Regions from separate parts of the Streptomyces sp. NPDC021224 genome, predicted to be linked through region 1. Evidence: riboswitches for the same ligand, from Rfam matches in the RefSeq annotation. Region 1 holds a riboswitch; the other holds the start of a gene.

The links. Region 1 has a riboswitch for ZMP and ZTP ahead of ACH4PY_RS11080 (phosphoribosylaminoimidazolecarboxamide formyltransferase). Riboswitches for the same ligand answer to the same signal wherever they lie in the genome.
Region 2: it holds a riboswitch for ZMP and ZTP, as region 1 does, so the genes downstream of both, ACH4PY_RS12535 (glycine hydroxymethyltransferase) here and ACH4PY_RS11080 (phosphoribosylaminoimidazolecarboxamide formyltransferase) in region 1, are expected to answer to the same signal.

What each region holds. Positions count from the first base shown of each region.
Region 1 is NZ_JBIRPW010000003.1:597,062-604,704, reverse strand. It holds gene ACH4PY_RS11115 (maleylpyruvate isomerase N-terminal domain-containing protein) at 1-436, shown strand, start outside; gene ACH4PY_RS11110 (hypothetical protein) at 468-1,127, shown strand; gene ACH4PY_RS11105 (ankyrin repeat domain-containing protein) at 1,383-1,820, shown strand; gene alc (allantoicase) at 1,892-3,121, opposite strand; gene ACH4PY_RS11095 (AraC family transcriptional regulator) at 3,223-4,197, opposite strand; gene ACH4PY_RS11090 (DUF1772 domain-containing protein) at 4,285-5,025, shown strand; gene ACH4PY_RS11085 (alpha/beta fold hydrolase) at 5,124-5,975, shown strand; ZMP/ZTP riboswitch at 6,039-6,124, shown strand; gene ACH4PY_RS11080 (phosphoribosylaminoimidazolecarboxamide formyltransferase) at 6,223-7,380, shown strand; gene ACH4PY_RS11075 (crotonase/enoyl-CoA hydratase family protein) at 7,421-7,643, opposite strand, start outside.
Region 2 is NZ_JBIRPW010000004.1:182,949-190,591, forward strand. It holds gene ACH4PY_RS12520 (LacI family DNA-binding transcriptional regulator) at 240-1,265, opposite strand; gene ACH4PY_RS12525 (class I SAM-dependent methyltransferase) at 1,451-2,191, opposite strand; gene ACH4PY_RS12530 (enoyl-CoA hydratase/isomerase family protein) at 2,281-3,279, opposite strand; ZMP/ZTP riboswitch at 3,414-3,516, shown strand; gene ACH4PY_RS12535 (glycine hydroxymethyltransferase) at 3,538-4,989, shown strand; gene ACH4PY_RS12540 (DUF4190 domain-containing protein) at 5,093-5,374, opposite strand; gene ACH4PY_RS12545 (hypothetical protein) at 5,448-5,600, opposite strand; gene ACH4PY_RS12550 (TetR family transcriptional regulator) at 5,704-6,393, shown strand; gene ACH4PY_RS12555 (AraC family transcriptional regulator ligand-binding domain-containing protein) at 6,688-7,643, shown strand, end outside.

The sequences.
Region 1 (7,643 bases):
GTCCGGGGCGGGTGGCACGGCGGGGGCGGTGGCGCGGCAGCAGGTGCGGGAGGCGGCCGTGCACGCGCGGGACGCGCAGGCGGCGGCGGGGGCGGCCGAGCCGGTGCCGCCGGGGGTGGCGCTGGACGCGCTGGACGAGCTGCTGTCCGTCACCTTCGGCGCGATGGACGGCTGGCCGGACTCCCCCGCCCGGGTCGCGCTGGTCGCCGACGAGGGCCGCGCCTGGACGCTGATCCTGGACGCGACGGGTGCCTCGGCGGTCCGTGGCCGCGCGGGCGCGGGCCGTCCGGAGGCGGACGCTACGGTGTCGGCGCCGGCGAGCGATCTGCTGCTCGCCCTGCACCGCCGGCTGCCGTGGGACGGCACGCCGACGCTGCGGGTGACCGGGGAGGCGGCCCTGGTGCGGCAACTGGCGGTCTGGTCCCCGCTGGGCTGAGCACGTACCGTCCTGACTGGGGGTGATGTCCATGTCAGGACGGCACCGGCACACGGCCCCGAAGGGCCGGGCGATCCTCTCCTCGTTACCGGCGGTCTGCCTGCTGCTCGTGGCGGCCTGCTCGGCGGGCGGCCACGGCGGCACGCACGACCCGTCGCTCCCGGCGGCCGCACCCGGCCCGCCGGTCGGCAGCATCGCCCACCCGCGGCCCGTGACCTGCGGCGACGGCCACACCACCGGCACCGTCCAGGGCACCGCCGGAACCGCGGACCGCCCCTGGGCGCCCGCCGCGCCACCGGCCGCGCCCACCGCGAAGGACGTCACGGTCGGGACGCTGACGCTGCACGGGCTGCGCGGGCTCGCCGACGGCGACCAGGAGGCGTACGGCGTCCACGACGCGGACGGCTGGCACTACATGATCGGCGTCGTCCTCGGCAGCGGCAGCCCGGTCACCGTCGTGATCGGCGCCGAGCAACGGGCCCGCGCGGGGCTGGAGTTCGGCGGCGACCAGGGCCTCGCGCCGACCCCCGCGGTGACCTTCCAGGGCTGCCCCGGCGCGGCGACCTCCTACCTGGGGGCCTTCTTCGTCGCGGGCGACGGGCGGGCGTGCGTGCCGCTGGACATCCGAGCGGGTGACGGCGCGCCGCAGCGCGTGGTGATCTCCTTCTTCGCGGGCCCGTGCCCGGCTTAGGGCCTGTCGTGTGGATCTCCGCGGCGTCGCGTGCCCCGGCACGCACATCTTCCCCCTGCCTTCGGCGGGAGGTGCCCCCAGCGTTGTCTGTCGGTCGACAACTCCCCCAGAGGCTTCGCCACGGGGGACCCCCACCGCGTTGCCTACCTCCTCCGCCTTGCAGCTGGGGGTACCTCCCAGGCGAAGCTCTGGGGGAGCACCGGACCCCGCTCCTTCCTCCACGGAAATCCACACGACAGGCCCTAGGCTGGCGGCATGACCGAGCCGACGCCCGGCCGGGGCCCCGCGCCCGTGGCCGACCAGGAGCCCGCGCACGACCCGGAGGTCCTCCAGCTCGCCTCCCAGGTCTTCGACCTGGCCCGGCAGGGCGACACCGACCGGCTCGCCGCCTACGTCGACGCCGGGGTCCCGGTGAACCTCACCAACGACCGCGGCGACACGCTGCTCATGCTCGCCGCCTACCACGGCCACGCACCCGCCGTCCGGGCGCTGCTGGAGCGCGGGGCGGAGCCCGACCGGGCCAACGACCGCGGCCAGACCCCGCTGGCGGGCGCGGTCTTCAAGGGCGAGGACGACGTCGTCACCGCGCTCGTCGAGGCGGGCGCCGACCCGGACGCGGGCGCGCCCTCGGCCGTGGACACCGCGCGGATGTTCGGCAAGGACGCGCTGCTGGAGCTGTTCGGCGCCCGCTGAGCGGGGCGCCCGGCCCGTGCGTTCCGTACGCTCCTGTTCCGCGCGCCGCCGTTCCGCGCGCCCCGGTGCCGTCAGGACAGCGCGGTGCGGCGGGCCGCGAGCCGCCGGGCGCCCTCCTCGGTGAGCGAGCCGTGCAGGCGCAGCCGGGCGACGCCGCCGTCCGGGAAGATGTCGAGCCGGGCGTGGGTGGCGGACGTCGGCGGCGTCAGGAAGCGGTGGACGGTGTCGGGTTGCAGCCGCACCCGGTCCAGGAGCGGCGTCCAGGAGCCGTCGCGGCTGCTCCCGCCGTTCTCCGCGCTCCCCGCGTCCGGGGCTTCGTCGCCGTCCGGGGCGTCCTTCACCCACAGTTCCGCCCAGCCCGCGGCGTTGCCCTTCAGACAGCCGGTGTCGATCTCGACGGCGCGGATCTCGCCCTGCCCCGCCAGCCGGTAGCCGATCCAGTCGTGCCCGGTGTCGCGGCGCCGCCGGGTCTCCCAGGCGTCGTCCATCCGCTGCGGGCGGCCGGGCAGCAGGGTGTTCTCGGGCGGCGAGTAGAAGCGGTCGGAGGCGTCCAGCACCGTGCCGCCGTTCTCCAGCGCGACCAGGTCGAACGTCCCGAGCGCCGCGAGCCACGCCGGGTCGGCCACCACATCGCCGAGCACCCGCAGCCGGGCGACGCCCCCGTCCGGGTGCTGGCGCAGCCGGATGTGCGTGAAGCGGCGCTCGTGGTGGACGGCGAAGACGTTCTCGGCGTGGCCGCCCACGGGCGCGTGTCCGATCAGCTCCGTCCAGCGCACCGCCGGGTCGAGCAGGTCCTCCGGCGCGGCCGCCGGATCCGCGGCGACGGCGTCCACCGACACCGCCTGCGGGTGGTTGCCGCGGAAGTGCGCGGTGTCGACGACGACGGCCCGGACGACGCCGGGCACCCCGAGCCGGACCAGCGCCCAGTCGTGGTCGCCGGGCTGCGGGTGCGGGAGGCGGGCGGAGGGGCCGCGCCGCCGGCGGGTCTCCCAGCCGTCCATGACCTTGCCCTTGTGCCCGAAGCGCTCCGGCTCGAAGGCGGCGGGGGCGCGCAGCAGCAGGTTCTCGCGTTCGGCGAAGAACTCGTCGCCCGCGGCCATGACCCCGCCGCCGAGCCTGCGGTCGGCGAGGTCCACGAGTCCCGCGAGTCCGCTGTGGGCGCCGGTGGCCGCGCGGTAGTCGGCGTAGGGGTGGCCGCCCGCGTAGGGGAGGGCGCCGCCGGTGAAGCCGGTCAGCGCGGTGAAGGTGCCTGCGGGGCCGCTGCCCGCCCCCGCACCCGTTCCCGTGTCCGTCTGCGTCATGCTGTTCCGCCCCTTCCGTGGTGTCCGCTCGCCGGTCCGTGCTCCTGTGCGGTGTGCTCGTACGGGCTCGGTGTACGTGTGTGCGCCGGGTACGGCCGGGGTCACGAGGCCACGGCGGTACGTTCCCGGTGCTGCTGCGGGCTGATGCCGCGTACCCGCTTGAAGGCCGCGCTGAGCGCGAAGGGGCTGCCGTAGCCGACCCGGCGGGCCACCGCGGCGATCGTGGCGTCCGGCGCGCGCAGCAGGTCGGCGGCCAGGGCGAGCCGCCAGCCGGTGAGGTAGGCCATGGGCGGCTCGCCGACCAGTTCGGTGAAGCGGCGGCCGAGCGCGGCCCGGGAGACGCCGGTGCGCGCGGCGAGGTCCGCGACCGTCCAGGGGTGCGCGGGGTCGTCGTGCAGCAGCCGCAGCGCGGGCCCCACGACGGGGTCGGCCTGCGCGGCGTACCAGGCGGGGGCGGCGGCCTCGGGACGCGCGAACCAGGCCCGCAGCACCGCGATGAGCAGCAGGTCCAGCAGCCGGTCGAGCACCACCTCCTGGCCCGGCTCGTCGCGTACGACCTCGTCGTTGAGCAGGGCGGGCAGCGGGCTGGACCACGCCCCGGCGGGCAGCACGAGCACGCGCGGCAGCGCGGACAGCAGCCGTCCGCCGATCTCGCCGCCCATCTCGTAGGTGCCGGTGACCAGGACGCCGCAGCCGGGCGGCAGTTCGCCGGGCCGTGCGGGGTCGGCGGGGACGTCGCCCCAGGTGCGCACCCCGAGGTCCATCCGCTCGCACAGCTCGACCCCGTCGACGGTGGTGGACACCTGCCCGGGGTGGATGACGATTCGCGGCTCGGTGCCGGGGCCGTCCGCGATCGTGTACGGCTCGGGGCCGCGGACGACGGCGATGTCCCCGGGACGCAGCGGGCGCGTGGGAACGTCGTCGGCGCGTATCCACGCGTCGCCCCGCACCACGTGCACGAGCGTCAGCGGCGCCCGGTCGGCGATCCGCAGCGACCAGGGCGGGGAGAGGACCGAGCGCAGCAGGAAGGCGCCGTGCGCGCGGGGACCGTCCAGCAGGCTGGCCAGGGCATCCATGCGCACAGCCTAGGCGTGGACGCACGCGTATGCGGATGAGCTTTTCGGCGATGGCCGCGCCGTGAGGCGCGCGGATTGACTGAGGTCATGACGCAGACGCCGCAGATGCCCCCGACCCGGCCCGCCCCGTACGCACCGCGGACGCCCGCCGCACCCGCCCTCTTCGGGCCGCCGCAGTCCCCCGGCCCCGGTCCGAGCACCGGCACCGGCCCCGGCCCGCAGGGCGGCGCACCCGCCGCCGGGCCGTGGGGGGCCGCGCCCGCACCCGCGCCCCGGCCCGTACCGCGGCCCGACCTCCGCCCGACCACCCGAGGAGCAGCCGTGAACGGCACCCTCAGCGGCCTCGTGCTGCTCGCCGCGACCCTCACCACCGGGCTGATGGCCGGCCTCTACTTCGCCTTCTCCGTGGCCGTGATGCCCGGCCTCGGCAGGTCCGGCGACCGGACCCTGGTGGAGGCGATGCAGCGCATCAACGTCGCCATCCTCAACGGCTGGTTCACCCTCGCCTTCGGCGGCGCGCTGGTGCTCGGCATCGTCGCGGCGGTGCTGCACCGCGGCGGCCCGGGGCGCCCGGCGCTGCCGTGGATCGTCGCCGGTGTGGTGCTCTACGCGCTGTCGCTGCTGATCACCATGGGGTGCAGCGTGCCGCTCAACAACAAGCTCGCGGACGCGGGCGCGCCCGGACACATCCACGACATGGCGGCGGTCCGGGCGCGCTTCGAATCCGCCTGGATCCACTGGAACATCGCGCGCACCCTGGTCAGCACCGCCGCGCTGGGCTGCCTGGCCTGGGCGATGCGGGTGGCGGCCGGTGCGGGCCGGGCGTGACCCCCGGCGGGCCGGGCCCGGGACGAACAGGGCGGCGCCACGACCCCGTTGGGGGGCGATGCCCGCGGGGGCCCGACACGGCCCCGACAATGGTCGGCATGACGATTCCTGATGCGCCATCACCTCGCACGGAAGACCCCGTCACCGCCGCGCAGGCGCTGCTGCCGCTGGACGGCGGCGACATCCACGTCTGCCAGGACGGCCCCCGCGACGCCCCCGCCCTGCTGCTGGTCCACGGGTCGGGGGCGTCCTCCCTGTCGTGGCAGGCGATGGTGCCGCCGCTGGCCGCCACCCACCGCGTCGTCCGGATCGACCTGCTGGGCCACGGGCGGTCCGCGCAGCCGGCGGACGGCGGGTACGGCATCCCGGAGCAGGCGGACCGGGCGGCGCGGGTGCTGGAGCTGCTGGAGGCCGCACCGGCCGTCGTCGTGGGCCACTCCAGCGGCGGCTACACCGCGGTCGCCCTCGCCGAACGGCACCCGCAGCTGGTGCGCGGGCTGGCTCTCGTCAACACCGGCCCGCGGATCGACGCCCTCACCGCGCAGGACGCGGGCGCCGTCAGCGCGGAGGTGCGGTGGCCGCCGACCGACGAGCAGATCCGCGCCTTCTCCGGCGGCAGCTTCCCCGAAGGCAGCGACGCGCCGCGGATACTGGCCGAGGAACTGCGCCAGATGAGCTTCCGCTCCTTCCTGACGACCATGCGCGCCTCCTACGGCTACCTGGCCGAGCAGCCGGTGCCGGAGCGGCTGGCGGCGCTCGGCACACCCGCCCAGGCCGTCTACGGGGAGCTGGACGGCCGCTGGGTGCCCGCGGCGTACGGCGACTACCGCGCGGTGCCCGGCATCCGCGTCGATCCGCTGCCGGGCGTCGGGCACACCTCGATCCTGGAGGCCCCGGAGCGCGTCGCCGCACTGGTGCTGGCCTTCGCGGCAGGGCTCGGGGACCGCTGAGCGGGGCGGCCGCGTCTGACAGGTCCGCTCCCCTGCCGGGCGGCGCGGGGCTCCGCTAGAGTCGGCCGTGGCCGCGACTGGCGAGGGTGGGCCAACCACCGGGGAGCGGCCGTCCGTTCGCGTGAGCGTCGACCGCCTGGGCGCCTTCCGCCGACGCAGCCCGGCCGTCTCCCGCGCACCGTGAGCCCGTACGCTTCGGGTCCGGCCGCGGGGCACCCCGCCGGGCTCCGAGCGAGGAGGCCTGGACATGCGGTTGCGCTACGGGACGAACCCCCAGCAGACGGCGGCGAGCGCCGTGCCCGTGCGGGCGGGGGCATGGCCGCTGAGAGTGCTGAACGGCGAGCCGTCGTACATCAACCTGCTGGACGCGCTGAGCGGCTGGCAGCTGGTCAGGGAGGCCGCGGGCGCGCTGGGCCAGCCGGCCGCGGCCTCCTTCAAGCATGTCTCGCCGGCCGGGGCGGCACTCGCCGGACCGCTGGAGGCAGGCGCCGCCGCGCTCTACCGCACCGACCCGGGCGCGGGCGCGCTGACCAGCGCCTACGTCCGGGCGCGGGACGCCGATCCGAAGTCCTCCTACGGCGACCTCGCCGCGGTGTCGCATCCGGTCGACGCCGAACTGGCCGATCTGCTGGGCCATGTGGTGAGCGACGGCATCATCGCGCCGGGCTTCGAACCGGGCACGGTGGCCGCGCTGCGCCGCAAGAAGAAGGGCCGCTTCCTGGTGATCGAGGCGGACCCGGATTTCGTCGCGCCGCCGCAGGAGGAGCGCGAGCTGCACGGGCTGCGGCTGACGCAGGCACGGGACGACGTGCCGCTGCACGCCGGGCTGCTGGACGACGTGGTGTGCGGCGGGCCGCTGTCCACGTCCGCCGCTGCGGACCTGCTGCTGGGGCTGGCCGTGGTGCGCCACACCCAGTCCAACTCGGTCTGCTACGTGCGGGACGGGGTCACGCTGGGCATCGGGGCGGGGCAGCAGTCCCGGGTGGACTGCACGCGGCTGGCGGGCGCGAAGGCGGACCTGTGGTGGCTGCGCCGCCACCCGGCGGTGCCCGCGCTGCATTTCCTGCCCTCGGTACGCCGCCAGGAGCGCGTCAACTGGCAGGTGCGCTTCGCCGAGGGCGACATGACCGCGGACGAGCGCACCCGTTTCGGCCGGGCGCTGGCCGTGCCGGCGGACGACCTGGGCGCGGGTGAGCGGCGGGCCTGGGCGGCGGGCCTGACGTCGGTCGCCTTCGCCTCGGACGGCGCGCTGCCCTTCCGGGACAACGTCGACCACGCCGCCCGGCACGGGGTGCGCTGGATCGCCGAGCCCGGCGGCTCGATCCGCTCGGGCGACGTCGCCGACGCCTGCCGGGAGCACGGCATCACCCTCGTCCACACCCGCCTGCGGCTCTTCCGGCACTGACGCCCGCCCCGGGGAGCGGCCGGGAGGGGCGCCACCCGCGTCATCCGCCGAAGGCGCCGTGCCGCCCCTCCCCCGCGGTGAAGCGGGCCACACCCCGCGCCGCCTGCGCCAGTGAGACCCACCCGTGCGCCAGCTCGACGGCCAGCGCCTCGTCCTGCGGCAGGCCCTCCTGCTCCAGCAGGGCCAGCCGGTCCTGGCGCAGGCACACCTGCGGGAAGGCGGCGATCTCGGCGGCCAGCCGCTCGGCCGCCGCGCGCGCGGTG
Region 2 (7,643 bases), on a different contig from region 1:
GCACGATGGCATGGGCCTGACAGGGTCAAGCGTGCAGTGAGGGGGTCCGCACGCTTGTTTCATCACTTGTTTCACGCCTTATATCGCGACGTGATTTAACTAGCGCGCCTCCCGCCCGTCAAGGGATCGCGACGGGGTCCGCGCCATGAAACACCATGTAACGCAGGCGACTCGGGCAGCGCACACGAAGGCGCCCGCACCGGTGCGGTGCGGGCGCGGACGGCGCTGCGGGACGGGGGTCACGCCCCCCGGGGCGCGGTGCTGCCGCGCGGGACGAGGGCGGGCGCGGGCAGCTGGATGTCCGGGACGGGGCCGCCGTCGATGAGCGAGAGCAGCGCGGCGGCGGCCCGCTCGCCGTACTCCATCACGCGCCGGCTGACCGCGGTCAGCGCCGGGTGCACCAGACGGCACAGCTCGCTGTCGTCCCACGCGACGAGGGACAGCTCACCGGGGACGCGCACGCCCATCTCCTGCGTGACGCTCAGCGCGGCGACGGCCATGACGTCGTTGTCGTAGACGATCGCGGTGGGGCGCGCCGAGCCCGACAGCAGCCGCCGGGTCGCACGGGCGCCCGCCTCGCCGGAGTAGTCGGTGTAGACGCAGGGCACGCCCTCCAGGCCCAGTTCCGCGGCGGCGGACTCGAAGGCCTCGCTGCGCTCGCGGGTGTGCACGAAGTCGGCGGGGCCGGCGACCCGGGCGATCCGGCGGTGGCCCAGCGCTCCGAGGTACGCGAGGGTCTCGCGTACGGCCGCGCCGTCGTTGATCCACACCGACGGCACCCCGGAGGACTCCGCCGCGTGCCCGATCACCACCGCGGGCAGGCCCAGCTCCGCGACCAGGCCGAGCCGGGCGTCCTGCTCGCGCAGATCGACCAGCAGCACCCCGTCCACCCGGCGCTCGCCCCACCAGCGGCGGTAGGCCGCCTCCTCGGCGCGGGCGTCGTCGGTGACCTGGAGCAGCAGCGCGGTGCCGGTGGCCGCGAGACCCGCCTCGACTCCGGAGATGAGCTGCATGAAGAACGGCTCGATGCCCAGCACCCACGCCGGGCGGTCCACCACGAGGCCGACCGCGCCGCTGCGCCCGTCGGACAGCGCACGGGCCGCGCTGCTGGGGTGCCAGCCCATCCGCGCCGCGATCTCCAGGATCCTGGCCCTGGTCTGCTCCGAGACCCCCGCCTTGCCGTTGAGCGCGTAGGACACGGCGCCCTTGGACACACCGGCGGCCTCGGCGATGTCGGCGATGGTGGGACGCTTCTTGGGGCTCATGGGGCCTCGATACGGCGGACGGCCCGCGGGCCCGCGCGCCGGTCCCGGATGACGGGCCGACGGGCGGACTGACGGGTGATCGGGTGATCGGCGCCCATACCTTAACAACGCGGACGGCGGCCCGGCACGGCTGCCGGACCCCCGTCCCACCGCACGCCGGGCGGCACCGTGCGGTGGCCCCGGCGTCAGCCGCGGGTCGCGGCGATCTCCAGCCGCACGTAGTCGACGACCGGCTCCGCCAGGCGCGCGGCCACCGCCTTCACGAACGGCTCGCGGTCGTCCTCGGCCATCGCGTCCAGATAGGGGCCCAGCACGACGGTGGCGAGGAAGGCCTCCAGCTGCTCACCCGGCTCGAAGCGGGCCGGGTCGGGCCGCAGCAGCACCTCGATGTCGGTGAAGCCCGCTTCGGCCAGCCGCTGCCGGGTGTCCTCGACGCCGGCGAACTCCCAGACGTCGCGCGCCTCGCCGGTCACCTCGGCGACCGCGGCGTTGACCGCCGCGATGTTGCCCTGGCCGCCGCACTCGGTGACCAGCCGGGCGCCCGGCCGCATCCGCCCGGCCAGCGAGGAGAAGAGGGCGGCGTGGTCCTCGATCCAGTGGAAGGCGGCGACGCTGAAGACGGCGTCCACCTCGCCGTCGAAGGGCAGCGGCTTCGTCAGGTCGGCGTGCACGACCTCGACCCGGTCCAGCCGGCCGGACAGCCGCTCACGCAACTGGTCCAGCATGCGGACGGATCCGTCCACGGCGACCACCTGCCCCTGCGGCAGCCGGTCGAGCAGACCCTCGGTGTCGCGGCCGGTGCCGCAGCCCGCGTCGAGCACCCGCTCGTCGCCCCGCAGCTCCAGCCGCCCCAGCGTGCGGCGGCCCCAGCCCAGGTGGGGCAGGGGCAGCGAGTCGTAGGTCTTGGCGTCCCATTCGCGAGGCATGCTCGGCTCTCCCGTGGCCATGTCCCGCCGCGGCGCGGCGGGTTCGACAGCGACACTACGCCCGCTGTCCGTATAGTGACACCGCCATCTTACAATGTGGACTGCGCAGGGGTCGACCAGACCGGCCTCCGGTCCTTGTCCACCAGGGCCGCACGCACCCCCTCCTGGAAGTCGGCGCTGCCCGCCGTACGGCACGCCAGTTCCAGTTCACGGGCCAGGCACTCCTCCAGCGTCGATCCCGCACCCGCCCGCAGCAGGCCCGCGGTGGCCGCGAGGCTCGCGGGCGAGGCGGCGTCGAGCAGCGCGAGCGTGTCCGCCGCCCACCGCGCGTCCTCGGTCTCGGCCACCAGCCGGGCCCGCACGCGCGCCGGGTCCGGCTCGGCGAAGCAGCGGGCCACGGCGGCGGCGTGCGCGGGGCGCTCCGGGACGGGACGTGCGAAGCTGCGCAGGACCGCGTCCGGGGGCGTGCCGTCCGCGGTCAGCGCGGCCCGCAGGGCGGGCAGCTCGGCTGCGGGCACATGGTGCGTCGCGAGCCCGCAGGCCACCGCGTCCGGTCCGCCGATCCGCGCGCCGGTCAGGCCCAGGTACCAGCCGTAGGCGCCCGGCAGCCGCGGCAGGAAGTGGCTCGCGCCGATGTCGGGGAAGAAGCCGATGGCCGTCTCCGGCATCGCCAGCGACGCGCGCTCGGTGACCACCCGGGCGGACCCGTGCACCGAGATGCCGAGCCCGCCGCCCATCGCGTAGCCGTCGACGAGCGCGGTGTACGGCTTCGGGTAGCGCGCGATCAGCGCGTTGAGGCCGTACTCGGCGGTGAAGTAGCCCCGCACGGCGTCCTCGTCGCCCGACGCGCCCGCAGCCCGCACCGCCACGATGTCGCCGCCCGCGCAGAACGCCCTGGGCGAGGTACTGACGACCAGGACGGAGCGGACGGCCGGGTCGTCCCGCCACCGCACCAGCGCGTCCGTCATGAGCCGCACCATCGTGAGGTCGAGCGCGTTGAGGGCGGCCGGGCGGTCCAGCTCGATCACCGCCGTGCCGTCCGCCCCGACCCGGGTCTGCACCGGTGCGGGCCCGTTGCTGCCTGCCATGCGGCTCCTTCCGCCGTCGCCTGCCCCCATCAAACACCGCCCGCCCTCCGCCCTGAGCTGCGGTGCCGCCCGCCCCGGACGGCGCGGGCGGCGCGCTCCCCCGGTGTGCCCGCCGGGCGGGGTTGGTAGGCTCGGGGCGGAGCCGTGACTGGCGCGCTGGGATGGGGTCAACCATCGGGGAGCGGCTCGACCGGAAAGATCCGGAAGATCGAAGTGCCGTGCGCCTGGGCCGTCCCGTTGACCAACCGGAGGACCGCCGTGGCCGCGCCCGAACAGCCGTACAGCACCGAGTCGATCGCCTTCCGCAGTGCCCTGGACGTGATCCGGGGTGTCGAGCCGCGTGTCGCGGACGCCATCGCCGGTGAGCTGACCGACCAGCGCGAGATGCTCAAGCTGATCGCCAGCGAGAACTACGCGTCGCCCGCCGTGCTGCTGGCGATGGGCAACTGGTTCAGCGACAAGTACGCCGAGGGCACCATCGGCCGCCGTTTCTACGCGGGCTGCCGCAACGTCGACACCGTCGAGGCGCTCGCCGCCGAGCACGCCCGCAGCGTCTTCGGCGCCTCGCACGCGTATGTACAGCCGCACTCCGGGATCGACGCGAACCTGGTGGCCTTCTGGGCGGTGCTCTCCCAGAAGGTCGAGACCCCGGGCCTGGCCAGGGCCGGGGTGCGGCAGGTCAACGACCTGTCGGAGCAGGACTGGGCGCAGTTGCGCGCCGAGTTCGGCAACCAGCGGATGCTCGGCATGTCGCTGGACGCCGGCGGCCACCTCACCCACGGCTTCCGGCCGAACATCTCCGGCAAGATGTTCGACCAGCGCAGTTACGGCACGGACCCGCAGACCGGCCTGCTGGACTACGACGCGCTGCGCGAGACCGCGCGCGAGTTCCGCCCGCTCATCATCGTCGCGGGCTACTCCGCCTATCCGCGGCTGGTCAACTTCCGCATCATGCGGGAGATCGCCGACGAGGTCGGCGCGACGCTCATGGTCGACATGGCGCACTTCGCGGGCCTGGTCGCGGGCAAGGTGCTGACCGGCGACTTCGACCCGGTGCCGCACGCGAACATCGTGACCACCACGACTCACAAGTCGCTGCGCGGCCCGCGCGGCGGCATGGTGCTGTGCGACGACTCGCTCGCCGAGCACGTCGACCGGGGCTGCCCGATGGTGCTGGGCGGGCCGCTGCCGCACGTCATGGCGGCGAAGGCGGTGGCGCTCGCGGAGGCCTCCCGGCCCGAGTTCGGGGCCTATGCGCACCGGATCGTCGACAACGCGCGGTCGCTCGCCGAGGGCCTGCTGAACCGCGGTGCGAAGCTCGTGACCGGCGGCACCGACAACCACCTGGTGCTCATCGACGTGTCGGGCTACGGGCTGACGGGCCGGCAGGCGGAGGCGGCGCTGCTGGACGCGGGCATCGTCACCAACCGCAACTCCGTCCCGCAGGACCCGAACGGCGCCTGGTACACCTCCGGCATCCGCATCGGCACCCCGGCGCTCACCACCCGCGGGCTCGGCGCGCCGGAGATGGACGAGATCGCCGGGCTGATCCACACCGTGCTGTCCGGGACGACGGCCGCGGCCGCGCCCAAGGGCGGGCTGTCGAAGGCGCACCACGTGCTGGACGCCGCGGTTGCCGACGAGGTCGCCAAGCGCGCGGCGGACCTGCTGTCCGGCTTCCCGCTCTACCCCGGCATCGACCTGAGCTGACGTGACGGGCGCGCCGGTGCGCGCCCCGCGAGGAAGGGTGAGGGCCCGGCCGTCCGGCCGGGCCCTCACCCTTTTCCTGTCCTTGCCGCCCGGCGGGCGGGGCTCACTCGAACGACCAGAGCACCCCGTGGCCGGCGATCGTCAGCGCGACCTGGACGGCGACGCCGGCCACGCCGAGGGCGAGGCCGAGCAGGGCGCGGCCGCGGCGGCGGGTGCCGCGGCGGAGCGCGACGAGGGCCAGCACGATCGCGGCGGGGCCGAGCACGAGGTTCAGCACGAGCAGGCCGGGCAGGCCGAGCAGGAAGGACGCGACGGCCATGCCGTCGGCGTCGCGGGTGGTCGCGGCCGGAGCGCCGGCCGGGACCGGATGGGCTGCGGAGTTCACGGTGTCCTCTTCCGTTTCCGTGGGCGGTGGTCGGGTGGGGGCGGGCGGCGCGGGGACGGCGCCGGGGCGGGTGTCAGCCGCGGCGGCGCGCGACGGCCTCGCGTACGGCGAAGGCGAGCAGCCACGCGGCGACGGCCGCGGACGCGACGCCGAAGACGGTGAGCGGCATATGAGCGGCGGCGCCCATGATGACGCCGATGCCGAGCAGGAAGACGACAAGGGCCATACCGGCGGCACCTCCAGTCGGTCGGAGATTCGGAAAACAGTTGTTCACTGACTGACGAGTCTAGTAGTAGCGGGAGTCGGAGAACGGTTGTTTACTGAATGACATGAGTCACACACCAGGGGTCCGGCAGGCCCAGAAGGAGCAGACCCGGCAGGCGCTGCTGGACGCGGGGCTGCGACTGCTGGACCGGCAGAGCCTCAGCAGCCTCGGCCTGCGCGAGGTCACCCGGGAGGTCGGCGTCGCACCCGCCGCCTTCTACCGGCACTTCCCGGGCATGGCCGCGCTGGGCGTGGCGCTGGTCGGCGAGGCGCTGGGCAGCCTGCACGCGGTCGTCCGGGAGGTCATGGCGGACGGTACGGACCACGCGGCGACCGGGGACGGGGCGGACCCCGGCGACCCGGCGGACCTCATCGACCGCGCGGTGGCGCTCACCGTCGCGTACGCCGACGAGCACCGCGCGCACGTCCGCTTCATCGCGCGCGAGCGCTACGGCGGGGTGCGCCCGGTGCGCGAGGCCATCGCCGCCGAACTGGAGCGCTTCACCGGCGAGGTGGCCGACGGGCTCGCCGCCCAGCCGGACTCCGCGGGCTGGCGGCCCGCCGAACTGCGGGTGCTGGCCGGGCTGTACGTGGACCACATGGTGCTGACCGCGGCGGCCGTCATGGAGGCGCCGCCGGACGACACGGCGGTCCGGGCCTCGATCGCCGAGACGGCCGCCTTGCGGATGCGGATCGTCAGCCTCGGCCGCCGCCACTGGCCGCGCGAACGCGCGGGCGGCGACGGCGTCGGCTGAGACCGGCGGTACGGTTCACCGGCGCGGACGGTGGCCCGTCCGCGCCGGCGGCCCTCCCCCCGGCACGCCCGCCCCCTCCCTGGCGCGGGCGTACCCGGTGCCCGGAGACACCAGTTCGTCTGATCATCGTCACGGCTCCCGCGGCCGGGGAGGACAGAACGCGCCAGGAGTCGAACGCGACGCGCCAGCAGGAGGTTAGGCTTCCGGAAGTCCGGCGGCGCCGCGCGTACCGCTCCCCTCCGGCCCGCCCGACGTCCGCACACCCCCACGCCGCAGACTCGCGAGGTGCCCGGAATGCCGCCGCCCCTGACGTCCCCGCCGCCCGCCGTGGCCGCGCAGAACGCCGGGCCGACCGAGAGCGTCGCCCTTCCCCGGCTGATTGCCCGCGCCGCCGCGACCGGTGACACGCAGGCCCGTTCGCTGCTGCGCGCGGCGGGGCTGCCGCCCGGCGTGCTCGACGGCCCGGTGACCGCGCGCGTGCCGTCGATGCACCTGTACCGGCTGTGGACCGAGGTGCTCGGCCGTACCGGACGGCAGGACGCGGGCCTGCTGACCGCCGCGGCCTACCGGCACGGCCAGTTCGACCTCTTCGACTACCTCTTCAGCACCGCGCCCACGCTGGGCGAGGGGCTGGCGGTCACGGGCACCTACCTGCACCTGCTGAGCGACGGCTCCGCGCTGGACACCGAGGAGTCGGACGAGGAGGTGACCATCACCTACGGCGCGCTGCTGCCGGACAGCGAACTGCGCGGACCGGTGGCGGAGTTCGTCCTCGGGGCCTTCACCCAGGTGATCCGGCACAGCACCGGCGGCGCGGTCACCCCCGCGCGTGTCTCCTTCGCCCACCGGGCGCCGCGCAGGACCGGCGGCCACACGGAGCTGTTCGGCGGCGGGAGCCTCCACTTCGGCACCGGCGCCGACAGCATCACCCTGACCCGCCGGGCCCTGGACACCCCGCTGCCCGGCGCGGACCCGGCGCTCGCGGCCATCATCCGGCGCACCGCTGCGGCCGTCCCGCCGCCCCGGCCCACGGGACCGCTGCCCGACCTGCGGCGGGCGATCCTCACGCAGTTCGCCGACGACCGCCCGTCGCTGGCCACCGCCGCCCGGCAGCTCGCGGTCAGCCCGCGCACCCTGCAACGCCGGCTGGCCGAGTCCGGCACCACCTGGCGGGCGGAACTGGACGCCGTGCGACAGGAGTTCTCCCTGGGCCTGCGGCGTACCGGAAACTGGTCGGCGCAGCAGGCCGC